Regions from separate parts of the Streptomyces sp. NPDC007945 genome, predicted to be linked through region 1. Evidence: predicted binding sites of a transcription regulator. Region 1 holds the regulator's gene; the other holds the start of a gene.

Evidence for each region. The regulator HrcA, encoded in region 1, represses chaperone genes, less so after heat shock. The targets are predictions, from matches to a motif close to TTNGCACTCNGNNNNNCNGAGTGCNAA.
Region 2: a site for HrcA is predicted at 6,675-6,701, ahead of groL (chaperonin GroEL). Genes of this name have one in related genera too.

The regions. Positions count from the first base shown of each region.
Region 1 covers NZ_JBIBJV010000001.1:766,088-777,243, reverse strand. The annotation lists gene rpsT (30S ribosomal protein S20) at 89-355, opposite strand; gene lepA (translation elongation factor 4) at 563-2,431, shown strand; gene ACFZCF_RS03615 (AMP-dependent synthetase/ligase) at 2,670-4,547, shown strand; gene hemW (radical SAM family heme chaperone HemW) at 4,599-5,840, shown strand; gene ACFZCF_RS03605 (DUF3097 domain-containing protein) at 5,963-6,766, opposite strand; gene ACFZCF_RS03600 (MBL fold metallo-hydrolase) at 6,860-7,597, opposite strand; gene hrcA (heat-inducible transcriptional repressor HrcA) at 7,736-8,755, shown strand; gene dnaJ (molecular chaperone DnaJ) at 8,756-9,895, shown strand; gene ACFZCF_RS03585 (nitronate monooxygenase) at 9,987-11,075, shown strand; gene ACFZCF_RS03580 (16S rRNA (uracil(1498)-N(3))-methyltransferase) at 11,072-11,156, shown strand, end outside.
Region 2 covers NZ_JBIBJV010000012.1:65,405-76,560, reverse strand. The annotation lists gene ACFZCF_RS29030 (methyltransferase domain-containing protein) at 324-1,070, shown strand; gene ACFZCF_RS29025 (FG-GAP-like repeat-containing protein) at 1,135-4,257, opposite strand; gene ACFZCF_RS29020 (deoxyxylulose-5-phosphate synthase) at 4,458-4,790, shown strand; gene groL (chaperonin GroEL) at 4,886-6,508, opposite strand; gene ACFZCF_RS29010 (cold-shock protein) at 7,192-7,395, opposite strand; gene ACFZCF_RS29005 (MoaD/ThiS family protein) at 7,811-8,089, opposite strand; gene thrC (threonine synthase) at 8,122-9,465, opposite strand; SAM riboswitch class I at 9,450-9,592, opposite strand; gene ACFZCF_RS28995 (glucosyl-3-phosphoglycerate synthase) at 9,714-10,682, shown strand; gene ACFZCF_RS28990 (hypothetical protein) at 10,758-11,156, shown strand, end outside.

The DNA of each region.
Region 1 (11,156 bases):
GCGTACGGGGCGGGTGGCCGGGCGGGAGCGGTAGAGAGGGTCCGCTGGGTCCCGGCGGCCGGTGGAGCCTGGATCAGGAGATCCGGTCTCAGCCCTGGAGGGAGGCGACCTTGACAGCCAGCGCCGACTTCTTGTTGGCGGCGGCGTTCTTGTGGATGACACCCTTCGAGACAGCCTTGTCGAGCTGACGCGAGGCGGCACGGGCGGCCACAGTGGCCTTCTCGAGGTCGCCGGCGGCGACAGCCTCACGGGCCTTGCGGATCGCGGTCTTGAGCGACGACTTGACGGCCTTGTTGCGCAGGCGCGCCTTCTCGTTGGTCTTGTTCCGCTTGATCTGGGACTTGATGTTCGCCACTGAAAGAGCCTTTACAGGTTCGATGTTTCTTCAGGATGTGCCACGCAGCTGAGAGGGCACACGAGACACAGCTGTCCACGGTATCAGGCGCGCTCCGGGCGGCCCAAACGAGGCCGCACGGCGCCCGAACCGGACGCTCGGGCGTGGGCATGGGACGATGGGGGCTACGTACCCGTTCCGAACACCGCCCCGAGACGAGAACCCTGCGTGCCCGCGACTCCTACCAACGTGCCCGAGCCGAGCCGTACCGACCCGGCTCTGATCCGCAACTTCTGCATCATCGCGCACATCGACCACGGCAAGTCCACGCTCGCCGACCGGATGCTCCAGCTGACCGGTGTGGTCGACCAGCGGCAGATGCGCGCCCAGTACCTCGACCGGATGGACATCGAGCGTGAGCGCGGCATCACGATCAAGTCCCAGGCGGTCCGGCTGCCCTGGGCCCCGAGCGAGGGGCCGGAGCAGGGGCGGACGCACATCCTCAACATGATCGACACCCCCGGGCACGTGGACTTCACCTATGAGGTGTCGCGATCGCTGGCCGCCTGTGAGGGCACGATCCTGCTGGTCGACGCGGCGCAGGGCATCGAGGCGCAGACCCTCGCCAACCTTTACCTGGCGATGGAGAACGACCTCACCATCGTCCCGGTCCTCAACAAGATCGACCTGCCGGCCGCCCAGCCGGAGAAGTTCGCCGACGAGCTGGCCAACCTCATCGGCTGCCAGCCGGAGGACGTCCTCAAGGTCTCCGCCAAGACCGGCATGGGCGTCGAGGCGCTGCTCGACCGGGTCGTCCGGGACATCCCGGCGCCGGTCGGCGTCGCCGACGCGCCCGCCCGCGCGATGATCTTCGACTCCGTGTACGACTCGTACCGGGGCGTCGTCACCTACGTCCGTGTCATCGACGGACAGCTCAACAAGCGCGAGCGCATCAGGATGATGTCGACCGGCGCGACCCACGAGCTGCTGGAGATCGGCGTCTCCTCCCCGGAGATGACGCCGTCCGACGGTCTGGGCGTCGGTGAGGTGGGCTACCTCATCACCGGTGTGAAGGACGTCCGCCAGTCCAAGGTCGGTGACACGATCACCTCCCTGCACCACGGCGCCACCGAGGCCCTCGGCGGCTACAAGGACCCGAAGCCGATGGTCTTCTCGGGTCTCTACCCGCTGGACGGCTCGGAGTACCCGGATCTCCGCGAGGCGCTCGACAAGCTCCAGCTGAACGACGCCGCGCTGGTCTACGAGCCGGAGACCTCCGCCGCGCTCGGCTTCGGCTTCCGCGTCGGCTTCCTCGGCCTCCTCCACCTCGACGTGATCCGCGAGCGGCTGGAGCGCGAGTTCGGGCTCGACCTGATCGCCACCGCGCCGAACGTGGTCTACCGCGTGGTGATGGAGGACGGCAGCGAGCACACCGTCACCAACCCGAGCGAGTTCCCCGAGGGCAAGATCAGCGACGTGTACGAGCCCGTCGTACGCGCCACGATCCTCGCCCCCAGCGAGTTCATCGGCGCGATCATGGAGCTCTGCCAGACCCGCCGCGGCACGCTGATCGGGATGGACTACCTCTCCGAGGACCGGGTGGAGATCCGCTACACCCTGCCCCTCGCCGAGATCGTCTTCGACTTCTTCGACCAGCTGAAGTCCAAGACCCGCGGTTACGCCTCCCTCGACTACGAGCCCACCGGCGAGCAGGCCTCCAGCCTGGTCAAGGTCGACATCCTGCTGCACGGCGACAAGGTCGACGCCTTCTCCGCCGTCACCCACAAGGACGCCGCGTACGCGTACGGCGTGCGGCTCGTCGCCAAGCTGCGCGAGCTGATCCCGCGGCAGGCGTTCGAGGTGCCGATCCAGGCCGCCATCGGCTCCCGGGTCATCGCCCGCGAGACCATCCGCGCCATCCGCAAGGACGTCCTCGCCAAGTGCTACGGCGGTGACATCTCCCGTAAGCGGAAGCTGCTGGAGAAGCAGAAGGAAGGCAAGAAGCGCATGAAGATGGTCGGCTCGGTGGAGGTGCCCCAGGAGGCCTTCATCGCCGTCCTGTCGAGCGACGAGTCCGGCGGCAAGTCGAAGAAGTGACGGGAAGGAGTGGCAGGAATCGGCCACCTCTTCGTCACGAACGGGTCCGCGTGCCTCCGGCGCGCGGGCCCGTTCGTTATCCACCGTTATCCACAGGCTCTTACGCACCGGACGTCGGCGCTCTAATCTGAAGCCCCCCACAGGTTACTCGTGAGTTAGTTACGCGGCCGTGGCCGCACATCCGCAGTTGTATGACCACCGCACCGCCAACAGGCATCGCCGCCGCCCGGAGGACGACGTGAGCGACAACCAGATCCAGATCGACGACCGGCCGCCCTCCGTCGCGGCTCTCTTCCTCGAACGGGTCGAGCGCACACCCGACGCGGAGGCCTACCGCTACCCGGTGCCCGCCGCCTCCGGCACCGGACCGGACGACTGGAAGTCGCTCAGCTGGGGCGAGGCCGCCCGGCGGGTCTTCGCCATCGCCGCCGGCCTGGTCGACCTCGGCGTCCGGCCCGAGGAGCGGGTCGCCCTCGCCTCCGCCACCCGCGTCGAGTGGATCCTCGCCGACCTGGGCGTGATGTGTGCCGGCGCGGCCACCACCACGGTCTACCCGCAGACCAACGCCGACGAGTCCGCCTTCATCCTCTCGGACTCCGAGTCCAAGGTGCTCATCGCGGAGGACGCCGCCCAGCTGGCCAAGGCCGTCGAGCGCCGCGCCGAGCTGCCCGGCCTCCACCACGTCGTGGTCATCGACCCCGAGGGCGCCGACACCTCCGCGGAGTGGGTCCTCACCCTCGCCGAGCTGGAGGCGCGCGGAGCCGCGTACCTGGAGAAGCACCCCGAGGCGGTCAAGGAGCGGGTCTCCGCGATCACCCGCGAGCAGCTCGCCACCCTCATCTACACCTCCGGCACCACCGGCCGCCCCAAGGGCGTCCGTCTCCCGCACGACAACTGGTCGTACATGGCGAAGGCGATCGCCGCCACCGGCCTCGTCACCCGGAGCGACGTCCAGTACCTGTGGCTGCCGCTGGCCCACGTCTTCGGCAAGGTCCTCACCTCCGGCCAGATCGAGGTCGGCCACGTCACCGCCGTCGACGGCCGCGTCGACAAGATCATCGAGAACCTGCCGGTGGTCCGGCCGACCTACATGGCGGCCGTCCCCCGCATCTTCGAGAAGGTCTACAACGGCGTCGCCGCCAAGGCCCGGGCCGGCGGCGGAGCCAAGTACAAGATCTTCCAGTGGGCCGCGGGCGTCGGCCGCGAGTACGCCAAGGTCACCCAGGACAACTTCCGCCGCACCGGTACCGCCTCCGCGCCCTTCGGCCTCACCGCCAAGCACAAGGTCGCCGACACCCTCGTCTTCGCCAAGATCCGCGAGGCCTTCGGCGGCCGGCTGCGCGCCTGCATCTCCGGCTCCGCCGCCCTCGCCCCCGAGATCGGCTACTTCTTCGCCGGCGCCGGCGTCCACATCCTGGAGGGATACGGCCTGACGGAGTCCTCGGCCGCCTCCTTCGTCAACCCCGGCGAGGCCTACCGCACCGGCACCGTCGGCAAGCCGCTCCCCGGCACCGAGGTCCGCATCGCCGACGACGGCGAGATCCTGCTCCGCGGCCCCGGCATCATGGAGGGCTACCACGGCCTCCCCGAGAAGACCGCCGAGGTCCTGGAGGCCGACGGCTGGTTCCACACCGGCGACATCGGCGAGCTCTCCGCCGACGGCTACCTGCGGATCACCGACCGCAAGAAGGACCTCATCAAGACCTCCGGCGGCAAGTACATCGCCCCGGCCGAGGTCGAGGGCCAGTTCAAGGCCGTGTGTCCCTTCGTCTCCAACATCCTCGTCCACGGCGCGGACCGGAACTACTGCACCGCCCTCATCGCCCTCGACGAGCCCACCCTCCTCGGCTGGGCCGCCGAGCACGGCCTGGGCGGCCGGTCGTACGCCGAGGTCGTCGCCGCCCCGGAGACCGTCAAGCTGATCCAGGGCTACGTCGACCGCCTCAACGAGGGCCTCCAGCGCTGGCAGACGATCAAGAAGTTCCGCCTCCTGCCCCGCGACCTGGACATCGAGCACGGCGAACTCACCCCGTCCCTGAAGCTCAAGCGCCCGGTCGTCGAGCGCGAGTACAAGAACCTGATCGACGACATGTACACGGGCTCGCGCGAGGCCTGACCGGCGCGGGCCGCCGCCGTCCGGGGCGGTACGGGCGGGCGGTACGGGACAATGGGTCCCATGCCTTCCGTACTGCCCGATGGTGAGCCCATGCCCGAGGACGGGGCGCTGCCCCCGCACGCCCTGGAGGGCGCGGGGGAGCGACCGCTCGGGTTCTATCTGCACGTGCCGTACTGCGCCACCCGGTGCGGCTACTGCGACTTCAACACGTACACCGCGAGCGAGCTGCGCGGTGCCGGCGGGGTGCTCGCCTCGCGGGACAACTACGCGGGGCAGGTCGTCGAGGAGATCCGGCTCGCCCGCAAGGTCCTCGGGGACGACCCGAGGCCGGTGCGGACGGTCTTCGTCGGCGGCGGCACGCCCACCCTGCTCGCCGCCGGCGACCTCGTACGGATGCTGGGGGCGATCCGGGACGAGTTCGGGCTCGCGGACGACGCCGAGGTGACGACCGAGGCGAATCCGGAGTCCGTGAACCCGGAGTACCTCGCCGAGCTGCGCGCCGGGGGGTTCAACCGGATCTCCTTCGGCATGCAGAGCGCGCGCCCGCACGTGCTGAGGATCCTCGACCGGACCCATACGCCCGGGCGGCCCGAGGAGTGCGTCGCGGAGGCCCGGGCGGCCGGCTTCGAGCACGTCAACCTCGACCTGATCTACGGCACGCCGGGGGAGACCGACGACGACTGGCGGGCCTCGCTCGACGCGGCCATCGGGGCCGGCCCCGACCACGTGAGCGCGTACGCCCTCATCGTCGAGGAGGGGACGCAGCTGGCGCGCCGGATCCGGCGCGGCGAGGTGCCCATGACCGATGACGACGTGCACGCGGACCGGTACCTGATCGCCGACGAGGCCTTCGAGGCGGCCGGGTACTCCTGGTACGAGGTGTCCAACTGGGCGACCTCGGAGGCCGGGCGCTGCCTGCACAACGAGCTGTACTGGCGCGGCGCGGACTGGTGGGGGGCCGGGCCCGGCGCCCACTCGCACGTGGGCGGGGTGCGCTGGTGGAACGTCAAGCACCCCGGCGCGTACGCGGCGGCGCTCGGGGCCGGGAAGTCGCCCGGCGCCGGGCGGGAGGTGCTCGCGGAGGAGGACCGGCGGGTCGAGCGGATCCTGCTGGAGCTGCGGCTCCGGGAGGGGATCGAGCTGTCGGTGCTCAAGCCCGCCGGGCGGGCGGCCGCCGAGCGGGCGCTCGCCGACGGCCTCCTGGAGACCGGCTCCTACGCCGCCGGGCGGGCCGTGCTCACGCTGCGGGGGCGTCTGCTGGCCGACGCGGTGGTGCGGGACCTGGTGGACTAGGGCGGGTCTTTCGGATCATGCCGGGCTCGCGACGCCCGGCACGCACGCCGATCCGGCCCGGTCCGAGGAAACGCCCCGGTGCGCCGTTCCGCTCCCGGGGGACGTACGCCCGTGAGGGGGAGCTACCCCGTCACGAAGTCGATCAGCTCCTCCACGCGGCCCAGGAGGGCCGGCTCCAGGTCCTTGTAGGAGCCGACCCGCTTCAGGATGGCCTGCCAGACGGCGCCCGTGTTGTCCGACGGCCAGCCCAGGGCCCGGCAGGTGCCCGTCTTCCAGTCCTGGCCCCGGGGGACGTCCGGCCAGGCCGGGATGCCGAGCACCGACGGCTTCACCGCCTGCCAGATGTCGATGTAGGGGTGGCCGACCACCAGGACGTGCTCCGAGGCGACCTCGGCGGCGACGCGGGACTCCTTGGAGCCGGGGACCAGGTGGTCGACGAGGACGCCCAGGCGGGCGTCGGGGCCCGGGGCGAAGTCGGCGACGATGGCCGGCAGGTGGTCGACGCCTTCGAGGTACTCCACGACCACGCCCTCGACGCGGAGGTCGTCGCCCCAGACCCGCTCGACCAGCTCGGCGTCGTGGCGGCCCTCGACGTAGATGCGGCTCGCGCGGGCGACCCGGGCCCGGGCGCCGGGGACGGCGATCGAGCCGGAGGCCGTACGGGCCGGGCGGGACGGGCCGGGCGAGGCGGGGCGCACCAGGGTCACCACGCGGCCGTCCAGGAGGAAGCCGCGCGGGTCCAGCGGGAAGACCCGGTGCTTGCCGAAGCGGTCCTCCAGCGTCACCGTGCCCGCCTCGCAGCGGATCACCGCCCCGCAGAAGCCCGTGGAGACCTCCTCGACCACCAGGTCGGGGTCGGCCGGGACCTCGGGGACGGGGGCCTGCTTCTTCCAGGAGGGGGTGAGGTCGGGGTCGTAGTGGCGCAAGGGGTCCGGTCCTCCGGGTGCGCTGGGCGGGTTTCGGCCAGGGCGCGGCGGTCGGGGTGTCGGGCCCCGGGCGCGGCCGCGCGTCTCGTGACGCTACGACACCCCGAAGCGGCGTGCCAGTTCATCGCGCTGGCGTCGGACGAAGGCCGCGTCCACCACGGCGCCGTGGCCGGGGACGTACAGGGCGTCCTCGCCGCCCAGGGCGAGGAGGCGGTCGAGGGCGTCCGGCCAGTGGGCGCCGGCCGCGTCGGGGCCCGCCTGGGGTTCGCCGGACTCCTCGACGAGGTCGCCGCAGAAGACGGTCTCGCGCTCGCCGGGGACGAAGACGGCGAGATCGTGGCCGGAATGGGCCGGACCCAGGTTGGCCAGGAGGACCTGCCGGCCGCCGAGGTCGAGGGTCCATTCGCCGGTGACCGTGTGCCGGGGGGCCACCAGGGCCTCCGCCGCCTCCGCCGCGGCCCGCTCGTCGGCGCCCTGGCGCACCGCGTCCTCGTACAGCTCCTCGCGGGTGCGGGCGGAGGCGAGGAGCTCGTCCGTGCCGACCGCGCCGAAGACCTCCGCGCCGGCGAAGGCGGCGGTGCCCAGGACGTGGTCGAAGTGGGGGTGGCCGAGTGCGATGTGCGTCACGCGCCGGCCGCCGGTGATCGCCTCCGCCTGGGCCCGGATCGCGGCGCCCTCGGCGAGGGTGGAGCCCGTGTCGTAGAGCAGGACGGCCTTGTCCCCCACGACGAGTCCGGTGGTCGCGTCCCAGCCGGGGAGCCGTCGGCGGCCCACTCCGGCCGCGAGCCGTTCCCACCCCTGCGCCGCCCAGACCGCTTCGTCGATGTCCATGCCTCCGACGCTAGCGGGTCCGCCTCCTTGCCAGGAGCGACGGCCCCGGTCGTACACTGGCCGGGGGTTTCCTGGCACTCGGGCAGGGCGAGTGCCAAAAGCGGAGCAACCGGAACGGCCGGAACGGGAGGTGTGCGCGTGCTCAGCGAACGCAGACTCGAGGTACTGCGCGCCATCGTCCAGGACTATGTCGGGACGGAGGAGCCGGTCGGCTCCAAGGCGCTCACCGAGCGCCACAAGCTGGGCGTGTCGCCCGCCACCGTGCGCAACGACATGGCGGTGCTGGAGGAGGAGGGGTACATCGCCCAGCCTCACACCAGCGCCGGACGGATCCCCACGGACAAGGGCTACCGCCTCTTCGTGGACCGACTGGCGGGCGTCAAGCCGCTGTCGACCCCCGAGCGGCGCGCCATCCACAACTTCCTCGACGGCGCCGTGGACCTCGACGACGTCGTGGGCCGCACGGTGCGGCTGCTCGCGCAGCTGACCCGGCAGGTCGCCGTCGTGCAGTACCCGTCGCTGACCCGTTCCTCGATCCGTCACGTCGAGCTGCTGTCGCTGGCCCCGGCCCGGCTGATGCTCGTCCTGATCACGGACACCGGGCGGGTCGAACAGCGGGTCATCGACTGCCCGGCGCCCTTCGGCGAAACCTCCCTCGCCGATCTGCGGGCCCGGCTCAACAGCCGGGTCGGCGGCCGTCGCTTCGCCGACGTGCCGCAGCTGGTGCAGGACCTCCCCGATTCCTTCGAGGAGGCCGAGGAGCGCGCCACGGTCTCGACCGTGCTGGCGACGCTCCTGGAGACGCTCGTGGAGGAGCACGAGGAGCGGCTGATGATCGGCGGCACCGCCAATCTCACCCGCTTCGGACACGACTTCCCGCTGACGATCAGGCCCGTCCTGGAGGCCCTCGAGGAGCAGGTCGTGCTCCTCAAGCTGCTCGGCGAGGTCAAGGAATCGGGCATGACCGTACGCATCGGCCATGAGAACGCCTACGAGGGGTTGAACTCCACGTCGGTCGTCTCCGTCGGCTACGGTTCGGGCGGCGAGGCAGTCGCCAAACTCGGCGTGGTCGGACCGACCCGCATGGACTACCCCGGAACGATGGGAGCGGTACGCGCAGTGGCACGTTACGTCGGACAGATCCTGGCGGAGTCGTAAGTGGCCACGGACTACTACGCCACACTCGGTGTGCGCCGCGACGCTTCCCAGGACGAGATCAAGAAGGCCTTCCGCCGCCTCGCCCGCGAGCTTCACCCGGACGTCAACCCGGACCCGAAGACGCAGGAGCGGTTCAAGGAGATCAACGCCGCCTACGAGGTCCTCTCGGACCCGCAGAAGAAGCAGGTCTACGACCTGGGCGGCGACCCGCTCTCCTCGTCCGGAGGCATGGGCGGCGGGGGCGGCTTCGGAGCGGGCGGCTTCGGCAACTTCTCCGACATCATGGACGCCTTCTTCGGCACGGCCGGGCAGCGGGGGCCGCGCTCGCGGACCCGCCGCGGCCAGGACGCCATGATCCGTCTGGAGATCGACCTCGACGAGGCGGCCTTCGGCACCACCAAGGACCTCCAGGTCGACACAGCCGTCGTCTGCGGCACCTGTTCGGGTGAGGGCGCCGCCCCCGGCACCTCGGCGCAGACCTGCGACATGTGTCACGGCCGCGGCGAGGTCTCCCAGGTCACCCGGTCGTTCCTCGGCCAGGTCATGACCTCCCGGCCCTGCCCCCAGTGCCAGGGCTTCGGCACCGTCGTCCCCACCCCGTGCCCCGAGTGCGCGGGCGACGGCCGGGTGCGGTCCCGCCGCACCCTGACGGTGAAGATCCCCGCCGGTGTCGACAACGGCACCCGGATCCAGCTCGCGGGCGAGGGCGAGGTCGGCCCCGGCGGCGGCCCCGCCGGCGACCTGTACGTCGAGATCCAGGAGACCCCGCACGAGGTCTTCCAGCGGCGCGGCGACGACCTGCACTGCACGGTCACCCTCCCCATGACGGCGGCGGCGCTCGGCACCAAGGTGCAGCTGCAGACGCTCGACGGCCTGGAGGAGATCGACATCCGCCCGGGCACCCAGTCCGGGCAGTCGGTGCCGCTGCACGGCCGGGGCGTCACCCACCTGCGGGGCAACGGCCGCGGCGACCTCATCGTCCACGTCGAGGTCCAGACGCCGACCAAGCTCGACCCCGAGCAGGAGCGCCTCCTGCGCGAGCTGGCCGGGCTGCGTGGCGAGGAGCGGCCCACGGGCCAGTTCCAGCCCGGGCAGCAGGGTCTGTTCTCGCGCCTGAAGGACGCCTTCAACGGGCGCTGAGACCCGGCCGGCATGATCGGTGAGTGAGAGGGGCGGCACTCCGGGTGCCGCCCCTTTCCCGTGCCCACAACGGGCATGGCACGATGCCCATATGTCCACCACCGCACTGAACGATCTCTTCCGGTACCCGATCGTGCAGGCCCCCATGGCGGGTGGCGCTTCTTGTCCGGAGCTCGTCGGCGCCGTCGCCGAGGCCGGCGCGCTCGGCTTCCTCGCCGCCGGGTACAAGACGGCCGGCAGCCTCTACCAGGAGATCAAGCAGGTCCGCGGGCTCACCGGAAAGCCCTTCGGCGTCAACGTGTTCATGCCCCAGACCGACCCCGGCGCCGACCCGGCGGCCATCGAGGTCTACCGCCACCAGCTCGCCGGGGAGGCCGGCTGGTACCGCACCGCCCTCGGCGAGACCGACGGCGGCCGCGACGACGGGTACGAGTCCAAACTGGCGATCCTCCTGGAGGACCCGGTCCCCGTCGTCTCCTTCACCTTCGGCTGTCCGAAGCCCGAGACCTTCCAGGCCTTCGACCGCGCCGGTACGTACACGATCGTCACCGTCACCTCCGCCGAGGAGGCCCGGACCGCCCAGGCGGCCGGCGCCGACGCGCTCTGCGTCCAGGGCGTCGAGGCGGGCGGCCACCAGGGCACGTACCGCGACGACCCCGACGACGAACAACGCGGCACGGGGCTGCTCGCCCTGCTCGCCCAGGTCCGGGAGGCCACCACCCTGCCGCTGGTCGCCGCCGGCGGGCTGATGCGCGGCGCGCAGATCGCCGCCGTCCTCGCCGCCGGGGCCGGCGCCGCCCAGCTCGGCACCGCCTTCCTCGTGTGCCCCGAGTCCGGCGCCCATCCGCTCCACAAGCGGGCCCTGACCGACCCGCTCTTCCACCGCACCGCCCTCACCCGCGCCTTCTCCGGGCGGCCGGCCCGCGGGCTCGTCAACCGCTTCATGCGCGAGCACGGCCCGTACGCCCCCGCCGCCTACCCCGAGGTCCACCACCTCACCGCCCCGCTGCGGAAGGCCGCCGCCACCGCCGGGGACGCCCAGGGCATGGCCCTGTGGGCCGGGCAGGGGCACCGCCTCGCCCGCGAGCTGCCCGCCGGAGAACTCGTCCGGGTGCTCGCCGCCGAACTCGACACCGCCCTCGACACCCTCGCCGACCCGGCCCTCAGGAGTGCCTCATGACCGCCCCCGTCTTCGTCGTCGACGCCGTGCCCGGCGCCGGCACCCACGTCCTGGAGGGACCCGAGGGACGGCACGCCGTCT
Region 2 (11,156 bases), on a different contig from region 1:
GCGCGGGCGACGAGCCGAGATGTCGGCTCAAGAGGCCCCCCACCTGCCGACAGCCGGATCGTACAGCCACGCGAAACACCGCCGCCACCGAGAGGGGCCGGCCCCGGAAACCCTCCCCGGCGTCCCGCGGGAAGGCCCCTCGCGGGCCCGGAACGCCTCCTCCGCCGCGTTCTCGCGCCCTCCCTGGGCACGGGTTCCACCGCCTCCCGACCACCGCGCCCACCTCCCTCCCAGCCTCTCCTTCACCGCCCCCAACACCCTCTCTGAGCTGCGCATTTACCCCTCTGCCCCTACCCTGGAAGTCACGTCGAGGGGAGCTCCACATGGCAGGGACGGACCGCAGGATCCGCACGGTCGAGGACGTACTGGCGCTGCTGGACGGGCTGTTCGCGCCCGGTGCCGACCGGTGGACGGAGGGCGGGGCGGACTGGTGGGACGGCTTCTACGGGGACCGCGACCGGCCCGTGCCGTTCTTCGTCCCGAAGCCGGACGAGAACCTGGTGTCGTACGCCGCCCGCGGCCTGATCAAGGGCGGCGGACGGGCGCTCGACCTGGGCTGCGGCCCCGGCCGCAACACCCTCCACCTGGCCTCGCTCGGCTACGAGGTGGACGGCGTCGACCTCTCCGCGACCGCCCTTCGATGGGCGGAGGAACGCGCCCGCGAGACCGGCACGACGGGCGTCCGCTTCCGCCGCGGCGACGCCTTCGCCCCCGGCACCGTCGAGGGCCCCTACGACCTCGTGTACGACTCCGGCTGCTTCCACCACCTCCCGCCGCACCGCCGCGTCAGCTACCTCGCCCTCCTGGACCGCGTCCTCGCCCCCGGCGGCACGTTCGCGCTGACCGCGTTCGCGGCCGGCGAGGGCGGCATGGGCTCCGAGCGGCCCGACGCCGACCTCTACCGCGCGGGCGCCCTGGAAGGCGGCCTCGCCTACACCGACGCCGACCTCCGCGCCGTCTTCGCGGACCTGACGCCGCTGGAGGTCCGCCGCATGCGCGCCGAACCCGCGGACTCCCCCCGTTTCGGGGAGAGCTTCCTCTGGACGGCCCTCTTCCGCCGCGAGCCGTGACGGAAGGCGAAAAAGGGAGGCCCGGGGCGTACGCCCCGGGCCTCCCCCGCTTTCCCACCGGCTCCTAGAACAGGCTCTTGAACGTGTTCCAGCCGCCGGTGCCGATCAGCACCCGGCCGCCCCACTTCCCCCGGCCGTCGGAGGAGTACCGCCACAGCTTGCCGTCGGTGCTCCGGGCGACCAGGTCGCCCCGCCGGTCCCCGTCCACGTCGCCGACGCCGGCCATGGCGGAGTACACGCCCCAGCCGCCGCCGAGCGGGACGCGGGCCGTCAGACGACCGCTCGTCGTGCCGTCGTACCGCCACAGGGTGCCGGCGCGATCGACCGCGACCAGGTCGGCGCGGCCGTCCTTGTTCATGTCCCCGACGCCCACGATCGTCGTGTACAGCTTCCAGTCGGCCCCGATGCCCACGCGGGGCTTCAGGTAGGCCGCGGAGGTGCCGGCGTAGAAGAACATGTTGCCGGTGGAGGCCTGACGGGCGATCACGTCAGGGTGGCCGTCACCGTTGACGTCACCGGGCGCGGTGAGCCGGTCGAACTGCGCCCAGCCGGTGCCGATCAGGGTGTACGGCGACGAGGCCGAGACGACCTTGCCGCAGCCGGGGCGATAGGCCCGCAGCTCGTTCCCGACGCGCGCGAGCACGTCGTTGCAGCGGTCGTCGTTCGTGTCCCCGAAGGGCATGAGGATCGTCCCTGAGGGGAACTTCGTCCCCGTCCCGGCGATTTTCCCCGACAGGCCGCCCGTGCCGTTGCCCCGGTACATCGATACGGCGCCGAGGGAATCGACGGCCAGCAGGTCACCGGCGGCGTCGCCCCCGGCGAGGTCACGCCAGACGGGCTTGCCGCCGGCCACCCGCAGGGTCCCGGACTGGACCAGATCGGCGCCCGCCCCGTCCGAAGGCTTCATGGTGAGGGTCCAGGTGTACATGCCGTTCGGCACGTAGGCGCCGCCGGCGTCCCTGCCGTCCCAGACGGCGCCTTCCGGACCGAGGTCCCCGCCATAGGGGGTGATGCTCCGTACGGTCCTCCCGGTCAGCTTGTCCTTCAGGATCAGCTGCCCGATGTAGCCCCTCTTCGACAGCCACCAGCGGGGCTTCCACGCGGCGTTCCTGATCTTGAAGTCGACCGTGGTCGGTACGTCGGCGTCGGCGACGGTGAGGCGGCTGGTGGCGCCGCCGAGGCCGACGGCCCTGATCGACTCCCAGGAGTCGACGAACGCGACGGTCCGTTCGTGGCGGTCCACCGTCCAGCCCTGGCCCACGTACTGGTCGCGGCCGGCCGCGAGGTCGCCGAGGTGACGCTCCACCGCCGTACCGGACAGGACGTCCTCCACGTACAGGCCCGTGGTGGCCCCGGTGGCGGTGTAGGCGATGAACCCGTCGCCGAGCTGCGGCTTGGCGGCGGCCGGAATGCGGGTCCACACCGACTTCTTCGTCTCACGGTCGTGAACGACGACGGAACCCGGGGCGGAGGCGCACCGCCGCATGATCCACTTGCCGACGACCTCAAGGCCCGTGAAGGCGCAGCTGGTGCCCAGGTCGGCGGTGGCGACGGTCGCCCCGGTCCGGACGTCGACCGCCGAGACCGTGCCGTTCGTGGCGGAGCCGGTCCACAACTGGCCTCCCCAGAGCCACTGGTTCAGGTTCGTGGAGTCCCGGAGCACCTGACCGGTCTCGATGTCCGCGACGAGGGAGCGGGTGGTGGTGCCGGAGGTCGCCAGGAAGTGCACGTACCGGCCCGAGGCCTGGAGGATCGTCTTGGCCTTGAGCGGGGTCGCGTACGGGAGCACGACCGTGCGGGGTTCGTCGTACTGCCCCCGGTGCGGGTGCGGCGTCACCTGCACGGCGACGGCGCAACCGACGCAGCCCGGCTTGTCGGCCCGCTGCAGGGTGATCACCTCCTCGTCGCCGTTGTCAGCCCACCAGCGCTGGGACGTCGCGCTCGATTCGAACTGCGGGCAGTGGGTTCGCCCGCTCAGAGCGTCACAGCCCCACGCGGTGCCATCGCCGTGCGCCGTGTAGGCGAGGTTCTCTCCCCTCAGCCGGCGGTAGCCCGAAGAGGGAGAGGCGTGCTGCGCCACGACATAGCCGTGGGACAGGGTCAGGCCCTCCACCGGGTACGGCGCGCCGAGGCTGTGGTACTTCGGCTCCACGACGGGCACCCCGGCGGCGTCCTGGGTGATCCGCAGCAGACCGGACCTGTCCCCGGTGACGCCCACGGTGTGGAGCGCGCCGTCCTGGTCGGGGAGGACGGCGGCGCCGCGGTGCACGGTCGCCGCGAGCCGGCGGGCCTCGCCCCCGCCGAGCGGGACGGCCCACAGGGCGGCGGCGTCGGTGATGTCGCCCCAGTCGGGCACGGCACTCCTGCCGATGACCCAGTCACCCAACAGACCGGGCACCGCGGTGGCGTCGGCGACCTCCTGCGGCAGCGTGACCTCGCGCGCCGGTGCGGCGGGCTCGGTACGGGACAGGACGAGGACCTTCGCGGTCCCGGCGCCGCCCCCGAGGGCGATCCGGTCCTCGTCGAGCGAGGCCGAGGCGACCGTGAAGTCCGTATGCGTCAGCGGGGTGACGGTGCCGGTGGCGAAGTCGAGCAGCACGACGGCACGGGTGGCCCCGGTGGCGTAGCCGATGACCGCGGTCGTGTCGTCCTGGGTGAACACCTGCGGCTGCGAGGTGGCGCCCGGGAGCCGGACCTCGCGGTCGGCGGGCGCGTTCGTCCCGAACCCGTGGAAGGAGAGGGTGACGCCATCGGTGCCGGGCTGGACCCGGACCAGCTGGCGTCCGGCGACGAGCGGCAGCCACGTCTCTCCGGCCGTCGTCGCCACCCGGTCGGTCCGCTTGGCCACGAAGTCGTGGACGGTGGCGCCGCCGCTCTCCGGGTCGGGGCAGACGTACAGGTCACCGTAGGCGTAGGCCTCGTCGGCGGTCGGGCACTCCGGGGCGCGCAGGATGGGCCCCCACGTCCTGTCGTACCAGCGCGTCTCCGGGCCCCAGGACAGCTGGAAGCCGGACCGGCCGGCAGCCCGGAGGGTGTGCGGCGGCAGGGTGCCCTGCTCGACGCTCTCGCGGATCGTCAACTCGAACGGCGCGGTGTCGGCCGCCACGGCGGCCGGGGCCGCGGCCGTGAGGCCGGTGACGGCCAGGGCCGCGCTCAGCGCGAGCGCGACCGTTCTTCGAACGGACAAAAGGGGTCTCCCTCATACGAAAGCGTCGGTGACGACAGGTCGCTGAGGGGTACGCGGGAACGGCGGCACGGCAGACGGACGGACGGCCACGGCGGTACGCGCGGGCGCCGGCCCGATGCCCCCCCACCTGCCGGCTGGGGTGATCGTACATCCGCTCGAAACCGGCATGCCAGGGACGTCCGCCCCCCTACCCTGCCCCCATGGGAATCCAGCGGAGTTCGTACGTGTGTCTCCCCTGCCGAGCCTCGTACAAGCAGGGGCGCGAGCACGGGCCCGAGCACCGGTGTCCGCGGTGCGGGGAGCCGATGACCGGGGTCGGCACCGCGTTCCAACCGCCGCGGCGGCGGGACGGCGAGGGGTGGCGGGTGCTGTCGGTGCTGCTGCACGCGGGGGTGCGGTTCCGCACCAGCTGCTGTCAAGGGTGCGGGCCCGGCTACCGGCCCCGGACGCTCTCCGAGGTGAAGGCGCGGGTGGCGTACGCGCGCCGGACGGGGGAGCCGCTCGCGGAGGCGCTCGTCCGGCCGGTCGTCTGAAGGGGCCGCGAACGCGCCGAGGGCGGCACCCCCCTTCGCGGGGAGTGCCGCCCTCGGCGTTCGCGTTCAGCGATGAACCACCGATCCGTTCAGGATCAGAAGTCCATGTCACCGCCCGGCATGCCGCCGCCGGCCGGGGCCGCGGCCTTCTCCGGCTTGTCGGCGATGACGGCCTCGGTGGTGAGGAACAGCGCGGCGATCGACGCGGCGTTCTGCAGCGCGGAGCGCGTCACCTTGGCCGGGTCGATGATGCCCTCGGCGACCAGGTCGACGTACTCGCCGGTCGCGGCGTTGAGGCCGTGGCCCGGGGTCAGGTTGCGCACCTTCTCGACCACGACGCCGCCCTCGAGGCCGGCGTTGACCGCGATCTGCTTGATCGGGGCCTCCAGGGCGAGCTTGACGATCGCGGCACCGGTGGCCTCGTCGCCGTCCAGCTCCAGCTTCTCGAAGACGCTGGAGGCCTGGAGCAGGGCCACGCCACCGCCGGCGACGATGCCCTCCTCGACGGCCGCCTTGGCGTTGCGCACGGCGTCCTCGATGCGGTGCTTGCGCTCCTTGAGCTCGACCTCGGTCGCGGCACCGGCCTTGATGACCGCCACGCCGCCGGCGAGCTTCGCGAGGCGCTCCTGGAGCTTCTCGCGGTCGTAGTCGGAGTCGCTGTTCTCGATCTCGGCGCGGATCTGGTTCACGCGGCCCGCGACCTGCTCGCTGTCACCGGCACCGTCGACGATGGTGGTCTCGTCCTTGGTGATGACGACCTTGCGGGCGCGGCCCAGGAGGTCGAGACCGGCCGACTCCAGCTTGAGGCCGACCTCCTCGGAGATGACCGTGCCGCCGGTGAGGATGGCGATGTCCTGGAGCATGGCCTTGCGGCGGTCGCCGAAGCCCGGGGCCTTGACCGCGACGGAGCGGAAGGTGCCGCGGATCTTGTTGACGACCAGGGTCGACAGGGCCTCGCCCTCGACGTCCTCGGCGATGATCAGCAGCGGCTTGCCCGACTGCATGACCTTCTCCAGGAGCGGGAGGAGGTCCTTCACCGAGGAGATCTTGGAGTTGACGATCAGGAGGTAGGGGTCCTCCAGGGAGGCCTCCATGCGCTCCATGTCGGTCGCGAAGTACGCCGAGATGTAGCCCTTGTCGAAGCGCATGCCCTCGGTGAGCTCGAGCTCCAGACCGAAGGTCTGCGACTCCTCGACGGTGATGACGCCTTCCTTGCCGACCTTGTCCATGGCCTCGGCGATGAGCTCGCCGATCTGGGTGTCGGCGGCGGAGATGGAGGCGGTGGAGGCGATCTGCTCCTTCGTCTCGACCTCCTTCGCCTGGTCGAGCAGGGCGCCGGAGACGGCCTCGACGGCCTTCTCGATGCCGCGCTTGAGGGCCATCGGGTTGGCACCGGCGGCGACGTTGCGGAGGCCCTCGCGGACGAGCGCCTGGGCGAGGACGGTGGCGGTGGTCGTACCGTCGCCGGCGACGTCGTCCGTCTTCTTGGCGACTTCCTTGACCAGCTCGGCGCCGATCTTCTCGTACGGGTCCTCGAGCTCGATCTCCTTGGCGATGGAGACACCATCGTTGGTGATCGTGGGGGCGCCCCACTTCTTCTCGAGGACGACGTTGCGGCCCTTGGGGCCAAGGGTGACCTTGACGGCGTCAGCGAGCTGGTTCATGCCGCGCTCGAGACCGCGCCGGGCCTCCTCGTCGAACGCGATGATCTTGGCCATGTGAAGTGGTCCTCCCGGACATGGGGTGGATAACGCTCCAGGACCGCGCCGACGCCCGCGACGGACGGCCTCCGCGTTCCGCGTGGTTCCTTGCCCCACCCGGGTCGTCGGCCTCGTCTGCCCGATCCTCGTAGCACTCTCACCTTCCGAGTGCTAACGCCAATGATTAGCACTCGACCCATGCGAGTGCAAGCGACTCTCGTGGATCGGGCACCTCCACGCCACCCGCGCACGAGGACACGTCCGGGACCGGACGCCGCCGACGGCGGCGGGGGCGCCGGGGATGACCGCAGGTCGGTGGCGCCGCAGCGGGGGACGCCGCGACTGCGCGCGGGAGCCGCCGCGGCTCGCGGCGGCGGGACGCCGACGGACGCCGCGCGGGAGCCGGCGGCGCCGGCAGCGGCGGGACGCCGTGCCGCACGCCGGAGCCGGCGGTGGCTACGCGTGCGGGGCGCCCGGGCGCGCCCCGGGGCCCAGGGAGATGTCCGCAGGGCGCCGGCACGGCATTCGTCAGGCGCGAGGAGGCGTCCGCCATCCGTCAGGCACCGAAGGGGACACCATCCAGGCGCCGGGAAAGGTGTCCGTCAGGGGGCGAGAGGTGGCCGGGGACGCGTGAGGGGCCCGCATCCCGGGGGATGCGGGCCCCTCGACGACGAGACGTCGGTGGCCGATCGCGCCGCGCCTCAGGCGGTCACCTTGACCATGTCCGCCTGCGGACCCTTCTGACCCTGCGAGATCTCGAACTCGACTCGCTGGCCCTCTTCGAGGCTGCGGTACCCATCCATCTGGATGGCGCTGTAGTGGACGAAAACATCCGCACCACCGTCGACCGCGATGAAGCCGTAGCCCTTCTCCGCGTTGAACCACTTGACGGTGCCCTGAGCCATGCCTAACTCCCCTATTACTTACTGGCCCTTGCGCGGATCCGCACTTCACGGACCCGGGTCAGAACCTGCGCCGGAACGCGTCGACCGCGGCTGAATGTATCTGTCCAACTGCCCTCTGCAACAGGGCAATCCGCCGGGAATTCTGGAAGGCGCGGAAAGGGGAATCGGGGAGAAATGCATGAATTGCAGGGCAACTCGGGCCGGGCGAAAGCGGCATAAGGGGCAGAGTGCCTATGCTTTTCGGCCGCTTCTTGGCCCGTTCTCGTCAGGTCCGGGCCCGCTCTCATATGCGGCTGGCATGAGCGGCGGAGGGGGCTTCCCCAACTCTATCGCGCTCAACCATGCAGAATTGCCCCCTCCGCTTTCTGTCGCGGAGGGGGCAATTCTGGAGCGGAGGGCTACCAACGGGTAAGCGTCAGCAGCCGCCGGCGACGGCCGGGATGATCGAGACGCCCGCGCCGTCCGGCGTGGCGGTCTCCAGGCCCTGCTCGAAGCGGACGTCGTCGTCGTTCACGTAGACGTTCACGAAGCGGCGCAGCTTGCCCTGGTCGTCCAGGACGCGGGCGGCGATGCCGGTGTGGTTCTTCTCCAGGTCGGCGATGACCTCGGCGAGGGTGGCGCCCTCGGCGGGGACCTCGGCCTGGCCGCCGGTGTAGGTGCGGAGGATGGTGGGGATGCGGACGTTCACGGCCATGTCGATGCTCTCCGTACGGGTGTCGGCGGGTGTCAGTGGGCCAGGCCCGCGTCGCGGAACGCGTCCAGGCTCGGGCGAATGGTGGCGGTCGCCTGAGAACTGTCGGCAACGGCGTCCAGGGTCTTGAGCCCGTCACCGGTGTTGAGGACGACGGTGGTGAGGTTCGGGTCGATGACGCCGGCCTCGACGAGCTTGCGGGTCACGCCGACGGTCACGCCGCCCGCCGTCTCGGCGAAGATGCCCTCGGTCCGGGCGAGCAGCTTGATCGCGTCCACGACCTGCTCGTCGTTCACGTCCTCCACCGCGCCGCCGGTGCGGCGGGCGATGTCGAGGACGTACGGGCCGTCGGCCGGGTTGCCGATCGCCAGGGACTTGGCGATGGTGTTCGGCTTCTGGGGGCGCACGACGTCGTGGCCGGCCTTGAAGGCCGTGGACACCGGGGAGCAGCCCTCCGCCTGGGCGCCGAAAATCTTGTACGGCTTGTCCGCGACGAGGCCCAGCTTGATGAGCTCCTGGAGCCCCTTGTCGATCTTGGTGAGCTGGGAGCCGGAGGCGATGGGGATGACCAGCTGGTCGGGGATGACCCAGCCGAGCTGCTCGCAGATCTCGTACGCGAGCGTCTTGGAGCCCTCGCCGTAGTACGGGCGGAGGTTGACGTTCACGAAGCCCCAGCCCTCGCCGAGCGGGTCGCCGATGAGCTCCGAGCAGAAGCGGTTGACGTCGTCGTAGTTGCCCTCGATGGCGACCAGGTCGCCGCCGTAGACACCGGCCATGACGACCTTGCCCTGCTCCAGGTCGTGCGGGATGAAGACGCAGGAGCGGAAGCCGGCGCGGGCGGCGGCGGCGCCGACGGCGCCGGCGAGGTTGCCGGTGGAGGAGCAGGAGAGGGTGGTGAAGCCGAAGGCGCGGGCGGCTTCGATGGCCTGGGCGACGACCCGGTCCTTGAAGGAGTGGGTCGGGTTGCCGGAGTCGTCCTTGACGAAGAGCTTGCCGGGGGCGACGCCGAGCTCGCGGGCGAGGTTGTCGGCCTTGACGAGCGGGGTCCAGCCGGGGTTCAGGTTCGGCTTGTCGGCGACGTCGGCGGGGACGGGCAGCAGGGGGGCGTAGCGCCAGATGTTCGCGGGGCCGGCCTCGATGCGCTTCCGCAGCTCCTCCGGGTCGCCGACGGGCAGTTCGTAGGCGACTTCGAGGGGACCGAAGCAGAGCTCGCAGGCGAAGATCGGGCCGAGGGCGAAGACCTCGCCGCATTCGCGACAGGAAAGCCCGGACGCGGGACCGAGATCGACGGTGGCGCCGGAGGCGTCGGCGGCGGGGGCAGCGGGTGCGGAGGTCTGTACAGCCATGGAGGCGAGGCCCTTTCTCCTCATCTTCCTCATGACGCATTTCGCCATGAGACGGATTTGGCACCTTCCCTAGTCGGGGGCCTCGCTGGCGCAAGACAAACCGACTGGAGGGTTGCCGGGGCTTCAACGGGCCGTATCCCTCTGCCCCTCTGGATGAGCGGTATTCGATTGTGAGACGCGGGCGGCACCCCGAGATGCATCGGGCATCCGCGTTGTTCAAGACTGTAACCGAAGGCTTCGAAGGTGGAGACGGTCGTCCGATCCGCGAGATGGAGATCACGTTGCTGGAAGAAGTGGAGCGCTGGCTGACCCGGCGGTCCTGGTCCGTGTCCGACCGACCCCTGGAGCGGCTGCTCGCCGCGAAGCGGGGGACGACGGTCAGCGTGGTGCTGCCCGCGCTGAACGAGGAGGCGACGGTCGGCGACATCGTCGGCGTGATCCGGCGCGAGCTGATGACCGAGGCGGTGCCGCTCGTCGACGAGCTGGTGGTGATCGACTCGGGCTCCACCGACCGCACCGCCGAGGTCGCGGCGGCGGCCGGCGCGCGCGTCGTCGCCCGCGACGACGTCCTCCCCCGCATCCCGACGCTCCCGGGCAAGGGCGAGGTGCTGTGGCGCTCGCTCATGGCGACGGGCGGGGACGTGGTCTGCTTCGTGGACGCGGACCTGAGGGACTTCTCGGCGGACTTCGTCACGGGGATCGTGGGCCCGCTCCTCACCGACCCGGACGTCGAGTTCGTGAAGGCGATGTACGACCGCCCCTTCGACACGGGGTCCGACGGGCCCGGCTCGGGTGAGATCCCAGGTCAGGGCGGTCGCGTGACGGAGCTGGTGGCGCGCCCCCTGCTCAATCTGCACTGGCCGCGGCTGGCCGGCTTCGTGCAGCCGCTGGGCGGCGAGTACGCGGCCCGGCGCTCGCTGCTCGAACGGCTCCCCTTCCCCGTCGGTTACGGGGTGGAGCTGGGCCTGCTCGTCGACGCGCTGCACACGGTGGGCCTGGACGCCCTCGCGCAGGTGGACGTCGGGGTCCGCAAGCACCGGCACCAGGACGGGCAGGCACTGGGCCGGATGGCGGCGGCGATCTACCGCACGGCGCAGCTGCGGCTCTCCCGGGGCCATCTCGTACGGCCCTGGATCACCCAGTTCGAGCGGGGCGAGGACGGCTTCGTCCCGCACACGTACGCGGTGGACACGGAGGAGCGCCCGCCGATGGCCGAGATCACGGAGTACGCGCAGCGCCGCGTGGCGTAGGGGCGCCGGGGGCGTACGGGCGCAGCGCGTGGCGTAACGTCCGTGAATCATGGGATGTGCCTACATTTCCCTTTTATGCGCTTCGGATCATCACACTCGCTCCTCCGGGTGCTCGCGGTGGGTCTGCTCGCCGCGGGCCCGCTCTGGCCGGCGGCGGCGGCCCCGCCGGCCGCCGCCGATGTCGTCGAACCCTTCGGGGAGCGGTACCAGGCGTCCCTCTACGGGGACTTCACCACCGTCGGCAACACCGTCACGGGCTGCCCGGCGGCCCCCGCCGACCTGGCGGCCCGCTGCGCGGCCGCCACCGCGGGCGAGGGCACGGACACGAACGACACCTTCGTGACGCGCCGCCTCGACACCGCCCGCACCGGCGGCGCGTACGGCTCCAGCACCGGCCGGGTCCGGCTTCCCGAGGGCGCCGAGGTGGCGTACGCCCGCCTCTCCTGGGGCGGCAACGACGGCACGTACCGGGCG